3 regions of the Dickeya ananatis genome follow, and region 2 is predicted to be linked to each of the others. Evidence: predicted binding sites of a transcription regulator. Region 2 holds the regulator's gene; each other region holds the start of a gene.
The links. Region 2 encodes PurR, which represses purine synthesis genes. Its sites were predicted from a motif close to CANGCAAACGTTTGCNTG; they were not measured.
Positions count from the first base shown of each region.

Region 1: purL (phosphoribosylformylglycinamidine synthase) is a predicted target of PurR. The motif match lies at 1,820-1,837, and genes of this name have one in related genera.
Region 3: gcvT (glycine cleavage system aminomethyltransferase GcvT) is a predicted target of PurR. The motif match lies at 1,369-1,386, and genes of this name have one in related genera.

Region 1 is NZ_CP040816.1:701,893-705,178, reverse strand. It holds gene purL (phosphoribosylformylglycinamidine synthase) at 1-1,728, opposite strand, end outside; gene mltF (membrane-bound lytic murein transglycosylase MltF) at 2,004-3,286, shown strand, end outside.
Region 2 is NZ_CP040816.1:1,418,497-1,421,782, reverse strand. It holds gene FGI04_RS06150 (C40 family peptidase) at 1-758, shown strand, start outside; gene cydH (cytochrome bd-I oxidase subunit CydH) at 862-951, opposite strand; gene purR (HTH-type transcriptional repressor PurR) at 1,337-2,362, shown strand; gene cfa (cyclopropane fatty acyl phospholipid synthase) at 2,793-3,286, shown strand, end outside.
Region 3 is NZ_CP040816.1:3,496,120-3,499,405, forward strand. It holds gene gcvH (glycine cleavage system protein GcvH) at 1-191, opposite strand, end outside; gene gcvT (glycine cleavage system aminomethyltransferase GcvT) at 223-1,323, opposite strand; gene alsS (acetolactate synthase AlsS) at 2,042-3,286, opposite strand, start outside.

The DNA of each region.
Region 1 (3,286 bases), 720 kb from region 2:
AATGACGGCATAAGGCGCGCGCTCACGGTGGCATATTTCATCAAACAGCGCCAGTTGTTCCGGTGCCACCGCCAGCACGTAGCGTTCCTGTGATTCGTTGCACCAGACTTCCAGCGGGCTCATTCCTGGCTCATCGTTCAGAATATCGCGCAGTTCGAAACGACCACCACGGCCACCGTCGCTGACCAGTTCCGGCATGGCGTTGGACAGGCCACCAGCACCGACGTCATGGATAAACAGGATCGGGTTCTGCTCGCCAAGCTGCCAGCAGCGATCGATAACCTCCTGACAACGGCGCTCCATTTCCGGGTTATCACGTTGTACCGAGGCAAAATCCAGATCCGCGTCAGACTGGCCTGATGCCATAGACGATGCGGCACCGCCCCCCAGACCGATATTCATTGCAGGCCCGCCCAGCACAATCAACTTGGCGCCAATGCTAATTTCGCCTTTCTTGACATGTTCCGCACGGATGTTGCCGATCCCACCTGCCAGCATGATAGGTTTGTGATAACCGCGTACTTCAACGCCGTTATGGCTGTCTACCGCTTCTTCATAGGTACGGAAATAGCCGGTCAATGCCGGACGACCAAATTCGTTATTAAAGGCCGCGCCACCCAGTGGGCCATCAGTCATGATATCCAACGCGCTGACAATGCGGTCCGGTTTACCAAAATCCTGCTCCCAGGGCTGAACAAAACCGGGAATACGCAGGTTAGATACCGAGAACCCGACCAGACCAGCTTTCGGTTTCGCACCTCGCCCAGTAGCGCCTTCATCTCGGATTTCACCGCCGGAGCCAGTCGCGGCACCCGGCCACGGTGAAATAGCCGTCGGATGGTTATGGGTTTCCACCTTCATCAGGATATGTGCCTCTTCCTGATGGTAGGCATAAGCGCCTTGTGGGTCAGGGAAGAAACGGCCCACAGCCGATCCTTCCATCACTGCCGCATTGTCCTTATAGGCAGACAACACATAGTCCGGTGTATGCTCAAAGGTGTTTTTGATCATCTTGAACAGCGACTTCGACTGTGTTTCACCATTGATGACCCAATCGGCATTGAAGATTTTATGGCGGCAGTGCTCAGAATTCGCCTGAGCAAACATATAGAGTTCGATATCGGTTGGATTGCGCCCCAGTTTAGTAAAGGCCTCCAACAGATAATCCATTTCGTCATCAGCCAGCGCCAGCCCCAAACGCAGGTTGGCCTCCTCCAGCGCCGGACGGCCCTGCAGCAGAATTTCTACCCGCTTAAGCGCGGTCGGCTGGTGCTGAGAGAACAGCAGGTTAGCCTGTTGCAGGTCGTCAAAGACGCTTTCCATCATGCGGTCATGGAGCAGTGCAGCCAGTTCTTTCCACTGAGCATCACTCAATGTCGGCGCATGAATGTAGAACGCCAGGCCACGTTCCAGACGACGAATTTTCTGCAGGCCACAATTGTGCGCAATGTCGGTAGCCTTGGAAGACCAGGGAGAAATGGTGCCCGGACGCGGGGTCACCAGAATCAGCCGCCCGGTAGGCTCATGCTCAGCGAGAGAAGGCCCGTACTTCAGCAGGCGGCTCAGTCGTGACTGTTCTTCATGGTTTAGCGGAGCGTTCACATCGGCGAAGTGGACGTATTCGGCATAAATGTCGCTAACGGGCAGTTGGTATTCCTTGCACCGGGCCAACAGTTTATTGATACGGAAAGCCGATAAGGCCGGTGAACCACGCAGTATTTCCATCATCTAAATTTCTCTCGTCTTCGAGGCACCGGAGACAGTGCGTCAGGGCGCTACAGGGGGGAAACGCGGGCTATTATAGAGAATAGTGACGCGTGACGAAACCGTTTGCGTAGCGATTGTTAAACATTGCAGAGGTTCTGTGGTCAAACAATAGACAAACGAATAACAGTTGCACACTGGCGGTTTGTTAAGCAAAATGCCCCCCGACTCTGGGACAGACGTAATAAGAAACTGCCGTTACAGACAGACAGGCCGACTGGCCGCCGAGAGACAACTCATTGAAGCGTTTAACGATAAATTATGTTTTCATCGGGGTAATCGCTTTGCTGTTGACGCTGGCACTGTGGCCAAATATTCCCTGGCGCAGTCATCAGGACGTCCAGTTAAGGCAAATCCTTTCACGTGGCGAGCTACGCATCAGCACCGTGACCTCTCCGTTGACCTATACCCTCAGCAACGGTTCCCCCACCGGGCTGGATTATGAACTGGCCAAGCGATTCGCCGACTACCTCGGCGTGCGGCTGGTGGTTTCGGTGCGTCAAAATGTTGACGATTTATTCAGCGATCTGGATAACGACAATGCCGACCTGTTGGCGGCAGGCCTCATCTATAACCAGGAGCGTCTGAACCGCTTCCAGGCGGGACCTTCCTATTATTCGGTATCGCAGCAACTGGTCTACCGTATGGGGAGCGCTCGTCCCACCTCGCTGGACAAGTTACAGGGCAAACTGACCGTACTGTCTGGCTCGGCACATGCCGCTACCCTACGTGATCTCAAAGCCGAAAAATATCCGCAACTGAGCTGGGAAGTTGCCACCGATGTCTCTGAACTGGATCTCCTAAAACAGGTAGCGGAGGGGAAACTGGATTACACCATCGCTGACTCAATCAACATTGGTCTGATGCAGCGAATCCACCCGCAGTTGGCGGTGTCATTCGATCTCAGCGACGAAGAGCCGGTGACCTGGTATATGCGGCAAAACCGTGATGACAGTCTTTCTGCCGCACTGCTCGACTTCTTTAGTCAGGTGATGGAAGACGGCACCCTTGCCCGTCTGGAAGAGAAGTATCTGGGGCACGTTGGCGAATTCGACTATGTGGATACCACCACGTTCCTCAGCGCTATCGACAACACATTGCCGGGTTTACGCCCGCTGTTCGAAAAATACGCCCGGGAAATAGACTGGAAACTGCTGGCGGCGATTTCTTATCAGGAATCGCACTGGAACCCGCTGGCTACCTCGCCAACCGGGGTACGTGGTTTGATGATGCTGACGCGCAATACTGCTGAAAGTCTGGATGTGGTCAACCGGCTCAATCCAGAGGAAAGCATTCGCGGCGGTGCCAGATATTTAAGCCAAATGATGCAGCAAGTCCCTGCCACCATCCCAGTGGACGAACGTATCTGGTTTGCGCTGGCAGCCTATAATATGGGGTACGCGCATATGATGGATGCCCGTAAGCTGACAGAAAAACAGCAGGGAAATCCGGACAGTTGGGCAGACGTTAAAATACGCCTGCCAATGTTGAGCCAAAAACGCTACTACTCCCAAACCACCAG
Region 2 (3,286 bases):
AGTCTGCGGACAAAAAGTCGGTGGCGGCCGTAGCGCATTCCCCTCATACAAAATCGCAGCCTGAGAAAAGCACGCATACTGCCAGTACTCATACCACTAACAGTGCTCATGCAACTAAAGCGGTATTAGCTAAAACGGCAAAAAAAGAAACAACAAAGAAAGAGACGCTGGCGCAAGCTAAAACCAGCCACAAAGCCCATGAGCTGGCGGTGGCTAAAAGCGCACACAAAAAAGGTAAAGCGGCGGTCGACGAAGAAGATGAGGTAGCGGCCACATCTTCACATGGTAAAAGTAAGAAAGGTAAACACGATAAAGCGGCGCTGACCATCAGTGCTGCTCACCAAAAACGCTATCAGCACGCTAAATTGACTGCCATGAACAAGCTGATGAGCCAAATCGGTAAACCTTATCATTGGGGCGGTTCAACACCTTATTCAGGTTTTGATTGCAGCGGGCTGGTGTATTACGCCTATAAAGATGTGGTAAAAATCCCGATTCCGCGCACCGCCAATGAGATGTTCCACCTGCGTGACGCGGCTCCCATCAAGAAAAGCGAACTGGAAAGTGGCGACCTGGTGTTCTTTCGTATCACCAACCGCGGCGCTGCCGACCACGTTGGCGTCTACCTGGGCAATGGCCGTTTCATCCAGTCACCGCGATCGGGTTCCGATATCAAGATCAGTAAATTGAGTGAAGATTACTGGCAGGATCATTATGTCGGCGCTCGCCGCGTGGTGACACCGAAGACCATTCGCTAACAGTGATTCGCCAGATAATCACCGGCTAAACGACCTAATGAATAACGAGAAAAGGGGCACTAGCCCCTTTTCTGTTTTCTTTTTCTACACCGGCGATCTGCTATCAGTTCAATACCGCAGTGAAACCAAAGACAATGATCACCGCCAACGCAACCAACGTACTACACAGTGACATTTTCAAATTTGTATCCATCGTATTCTCCTGTATGTGACTGATGATCGCCGTCATCCCGTTACGTCTGAATCAGCACCGTATCCCGGCGGATGGGGAAACACACAAAGTATAGGTCTATTATGACCCGACTGAAGTCAAAAAACCGGTTTCTGCGTCACAGAGATAACACAAATTGCCTCTTCCCCTTTCGCTCTAAATCGGCCAAAATCCGCAGTTTACCGTGTACACTGCGTTGGTCGAAGCGTCAGCCCTCCCTTCAAGCTACACACCTCGGCATGTCTCCTACTGAAATGTTGCCTTGTTGTCCAGCAGGAGCAAAATTCACGCAGGCAAACGATTAACAACATATTTACTGCTGTAACAGACCCACGACTGTAACAGATGAGTTCAGGAGTCACTTTAGATGGCAACGATTAAAGATGTGGCAAAACGCGCAGGCGTTTCAACCACAACCGTATCACACGTGATTAATAAAACACGTTTCGTCGCCGAAGAGACCAAGGCTGCGGTACGCGCAGCTATTGATGAATTGCATTATTCACCCAGTGCGGTGGCCCGAAGCCTGAAAGTCAACCACACCAAATCCATCGGACTGCTGGCCACCTCCAGCGAAGCCCCCTATTTCGCTGAAATTATCGAAGCGGTGGAAAACAGCTGCTACGCCAGAGGCTATACGCTGATTCTGTGTAACTCTCACAATAATCAGGATAAACAGCGTGCTTATCTGTCCATGCTGGCGCAAAAACGTGTTGATGGCCTGCTGGTGATGTGTGCCGAGTACCCGCCTGAACTGCTGTCAATGCTGGCGGATTATCGCCACATCCCGATGGTCGTCATGGATTGGGGCGGAGCTCACAGCGATTTCACCGATACCATTGTTGATAATGCGTTTGCCGGTGGGTATATGGCCGGTCGTTATCTGATTGAGCGCGGGCACCGCGATATCGGCGCCATCCCCGGATCTCAGGGGCGCAATACTGGCAGCGGGCGTTATCTGGGCTTTCTGAAAGCGCTGAAAGAGGCGGATATTCCTCTACGTGAAGAGTGGGTGGTTCAGGGTGACTTTGAACCCGAATCAGGCTACAAAGCCATGCACCAGATTCTGGCGCAAAAACAGCGACCGACGGCGGTATTCTGCGGCGGCGATATTATGGCTATGGGGGCGATTTGTGCAGCGGATGAACTGGGCCTGCGTGTACCGCAGGATATTTCGGTGATCGGTTACGACAATGTGCGCCACTCCCGCTATTTTACGCCAGCGCTCACGACCATTCATCAGCCTAAGGAACGACTGGGACAAGCGGCATTCTCCATGTTGCTTGACCGCATCACCAGCAAACGCGAGGAAGCGCAAACCATCGAAGTCCACCCGACGCTGATCGAGCGTCGTTCTGTTGCCGACGGTCCATATCTCGATTACCGCCGTTAATGAATTAGCCAGACGATTTCGTTATCACTCGCAGGTGTGTCAACCGCCGCCATACCGCGCTGTAAAGCGCCAAAGCGTGCCTCCCTGGCACCCTAATATAGAACGCAATGTGCTGCTTTAGCCCGATGAATCTTGTCGACGGGTTAAAGCAGTCATACACTTGTCACTGTCATTGACGACAATAACCATGATCAGACGATGCTTTTAGCAGTACGCATCGCCTTACTTTTTCTACCCCACTAATGACTGTTGCACCGTTTGTCACGGCCGGGGTAGACGCCTTTCGTGTCGGCTTGTCTCTTATTTTCCTCTGAGGCTCTCAGGGATAGACGATGACGTGTGGAATGGGTACATCGAATACCCTCCCCATCGCCATAGTTGTCTGGTTTATCCCGTATAACGCATGTATCTGGCAAGGTAGGGAGAAGTTATGAGTTCATCTTATGTGGAGGATCTGGGTACCCCCAGTCAACCCTGGTTCCAACTGGTTAATGAAATGTTATCGGCCGCTGATATCGCCATTAACGGTTCGCGACCGTTTGATATTCAGGTCAAAAACCCTGAACTGTACAAGCGCATATTGCGTGACGGGTCACTGGGTCTGGGCGAAAGTTACATGGATGGCTGGTGGGAATGTGAACGGCTGGACATGTTTTTCCACCGTGCGATACGCGCCGGGCTGGAGAAGCAACTGCCCCAGCGTTGGCAGGATACGCTACGGATACTGATGGCGCGCCTGACCAATCTGCAATCGCGTCGGCGGGCATGGATTGTGGGTAAGGAGCATTACGACCTCGGTAATGATCTTTTTAGCCTGATGCTAGACCCGTACATGCAGTACTCCTGTGGTTACTGGAAACAAGCCGAAACCCTGGAGCAGGCACAACAAGATAAGCTGCGCCTCATTTGCGAGAAATTGCAGTT
Region 3 (3,286 bases), 2.1 Mb from region 2:
ACGGATTCCGCTACCGCGCAGTCGTCGCCAGCATTCACCGTACTGCCGACTTCCGGCAGATCGACAAACACCATATCACCCAACAATTCCTGGGCATGCTCGGTGATACCCACGCTGTAAACGCCATTGCCTTCCGCCATCACCCACTCATGGGATGAGGTATATTTCAGTTCTGCCGGAACATTGCTCATTGCCACCTTCTCCTTCCATTAATGCCAAAAATTAAAACTGAACCAGCGCTTTGCCTGCACGGACGAAATTCGGTTTGGTCACGTGCACCGGCATCTCACGATGGCGAATCTGCACGATTGCCTGCTCGCCAATACCGGCGGGAACACGGGCCAGCGCAATGCTGACGCCCAGCGTAGGCGAAAACGACCCGCTGGTGATCACCCCTTCCTGCATCACGCCATGATTATCGGTAAAGCGAACGGGTTGACCGTGACGCAGCACGCCTTTTTCCGTCATCACCAAACCGACCAACTGTTCAGTGCCTTCAGAACGCTGACGTTCAAGCGCCTCACGGCCGATAAACTGACGATCTTCCGGCTGCCAGGCAATAGTCCAGCCCATGTTGGCCGCCAGTGGAGAGATGGTTTCATCCATATCCTGACCGTACAGGTTCATGCCCGCTTCCAGACGCAACGTGTCACGTGCGCCCAGCCCACAGGGTTTTACGCCAACGACCAGCAATTGTTGCCAGAAGTTGACCGCGAGTTCCTGCGGCAACGCAATTTCATAGCCTGCTTCGCCAGTATAGCCAGTGGTGGCGATAAAAAGGTCGCCCGCCTGCAAACCAAAGAAAGGTTTCATACCCGCAATGATGTCGCGCTGCGCATCGCTGAGCAGGCTACGCACTTTATCCTGTGCCTGCGGCCCTTGCACCGCAATCAGCGACAGGTCTTCGCGTTCGGTAATCGCAACCTGGAAGGAAGCGGCATGCTCGGTAATCCAGGCCAAATCTTTCTCGCGCGTGGCGGAGTTCACCACCAGCCGGAAATAGTCTTCGGTCTGGAAATACACGATTAAATCGTCGATCACGCCAGCAGACGGCGTCAGCATCGCGGTATAGAGCGCCTTGCCGGGCTGGGTCAGTTTGGCAACGTCATTCGCCAACAGGTAACGCAAAAATTCGCGGACACGGGCACCGCGCAAATCCACGATAGTCATGTGCGACACATCAAACATGCCAGCACTGCTGCGTACAATATGATGTTCATCCAGTTGGGAGCCATAATGCAGCGGCATCATCCAGCCATGAAAATCCACCATTTTGGCGCCATCGGCCAGATGCTGTTCATATAACGGGGTGTGGTTTGCCATTCTTTTCTCTCTACGTTAGCCGTGCGTTGTGACGCCAAACCTCACGACGCAAACGTTTATCCTGCACCTGAACTTACCACTGAAGCCGACGTTCCACCACTCCCATAGCCATAAGTTTATCTATATAAAAAGACAGAACTCCACCCCATTCACAAAACAAATGAAAAGAACAAAAATCTATAAATTTTTAATTAATTGAAATTTAAATCCAATACATTAAATAAAATTAGCACCAATAATTATTAAAAATTGGTTTCATGGTGCGATATCAGATTCAGAATTCGCCATGTTAATTAGATAAAGTAATGCGAAAAACCCCTAAAATTAGATTATTTCAGGCAATCGAGATGCCCTCAATCATCACATGCACAGGCTGATTTTGTGATCGCCATCGTGGACATCTTCCCATCAACGACAACCTGATGCGGTTACTGGCGAGCGCGAGAAGGTGACAGATACAGAATATGGATGATCACGTCAGACCATCACCAACGGTGGGATATTTCAATGCAAGACATAACAAGATAAGGCGAAAAAATGCGCGTCCTGCCACTCTCGGACGGCGTTCCCCACCGTGTGAAACACAGTGGGGAACGCGAAGCGCCCTATCTCGGGGCTTCAGGACGCGTGGAGCATCATGAGCGAATCACACTCAAAAAGGCTGCAAATCCTGCAGCAGGTAGGATGACAGGGCCTGAATAACTGACGATACGACGTCTTAAATCAGGTGGCTGATGTTGACGTTCTCCATCAGGTAATGGTTGTCAGAATAATCCACCGGAATGGCGATAACCGCCGGGCCGTCCACATCCATGGCCTGCCAGAGTTTCGGCACCAGTTCAGCCGCCGATTCCACGGCAAACCCTTTGGCACCGAAGGCTTCCGCATAGGCTTTGAAATCGATAGGCCCGAACTTGACGCCAGAAGCACGGTGATACTTTTTCTCTTCCTGAATTTCCACCATGTTGTAGGCGTTATCCACCCAGATAATATGCAGGATGTTAGATTTCAGCCGTACCGCCGTTTCCAGCTCCATACTGGATTGCATGAAACCGCCATCCCCCGAAACCGACACCACCTTCTGACCAGGATTGACCAACGCGGCAGCAATCGCCCACGGCAATGCCACCCCCATGGTTTGTTGTCCATTCGTCATCAACACCTGACGGGCACGGAAGCTATAAAGATAGCGCGCCAGCCAGATATGGAAGCTGCCCATGTCCACGCACAAGGTCACATCTTTATTGACCAGATCCTGCATGACCCGCACCAGCCGCAGCGGGTGAATGGCAAAGCCATCCATGTTAATCGCGCGGGTCGCCAGTTGATGGCGCAACTGACGGCGCTCTTCCAAAATTGCCTGAGCCGTTGACGACAGCACAATCGGTGAGGCCAGTTGCTCATTGAGCATATCGATGGTGATGCTGATGTCACCCACCAGTTCCACATCCGGGCGGTAGGCACTTTCCACTTCAGCGGGCAACACATCAATGTGCACCAGCGTCGCCTTACCGGTATTCCACAGCGCCGGGGCATACTCCACCGGGCTGTATCCCACCGTCACGATAAGATCGGCCTGCTGTAACAGCTTGTCGCCAGCCTGATTATTAAACAGCCCAACCCGCCCGGCAAAATGGTCAAAGTGCTGTTGGTCGATCACCCCAGCCGCCTGATAAGTACTGGTGACCGGTAGACCGCTGTGATGCAGCAACCGGCGCAACGCCTGCGCATTTTTCGGCTGGCTGGCCATCAACCCCAGCAACAGGATCGGGTTTTTGGCATTTTTGATAAGCCCGGCTACCCGCTCGACATCGGCATACGGCGCACTGTTGAGGGTCGGCAACGTGGTTCGAGCCAGAACCGGGCTATCAACCGGTTCATTAACAATGTCTTCCGGCAGGCTGATAAACGCGGCCCCCGGACGACCAAATTCGGCGGCACGAAAGGCGTTGGCCATCACTTC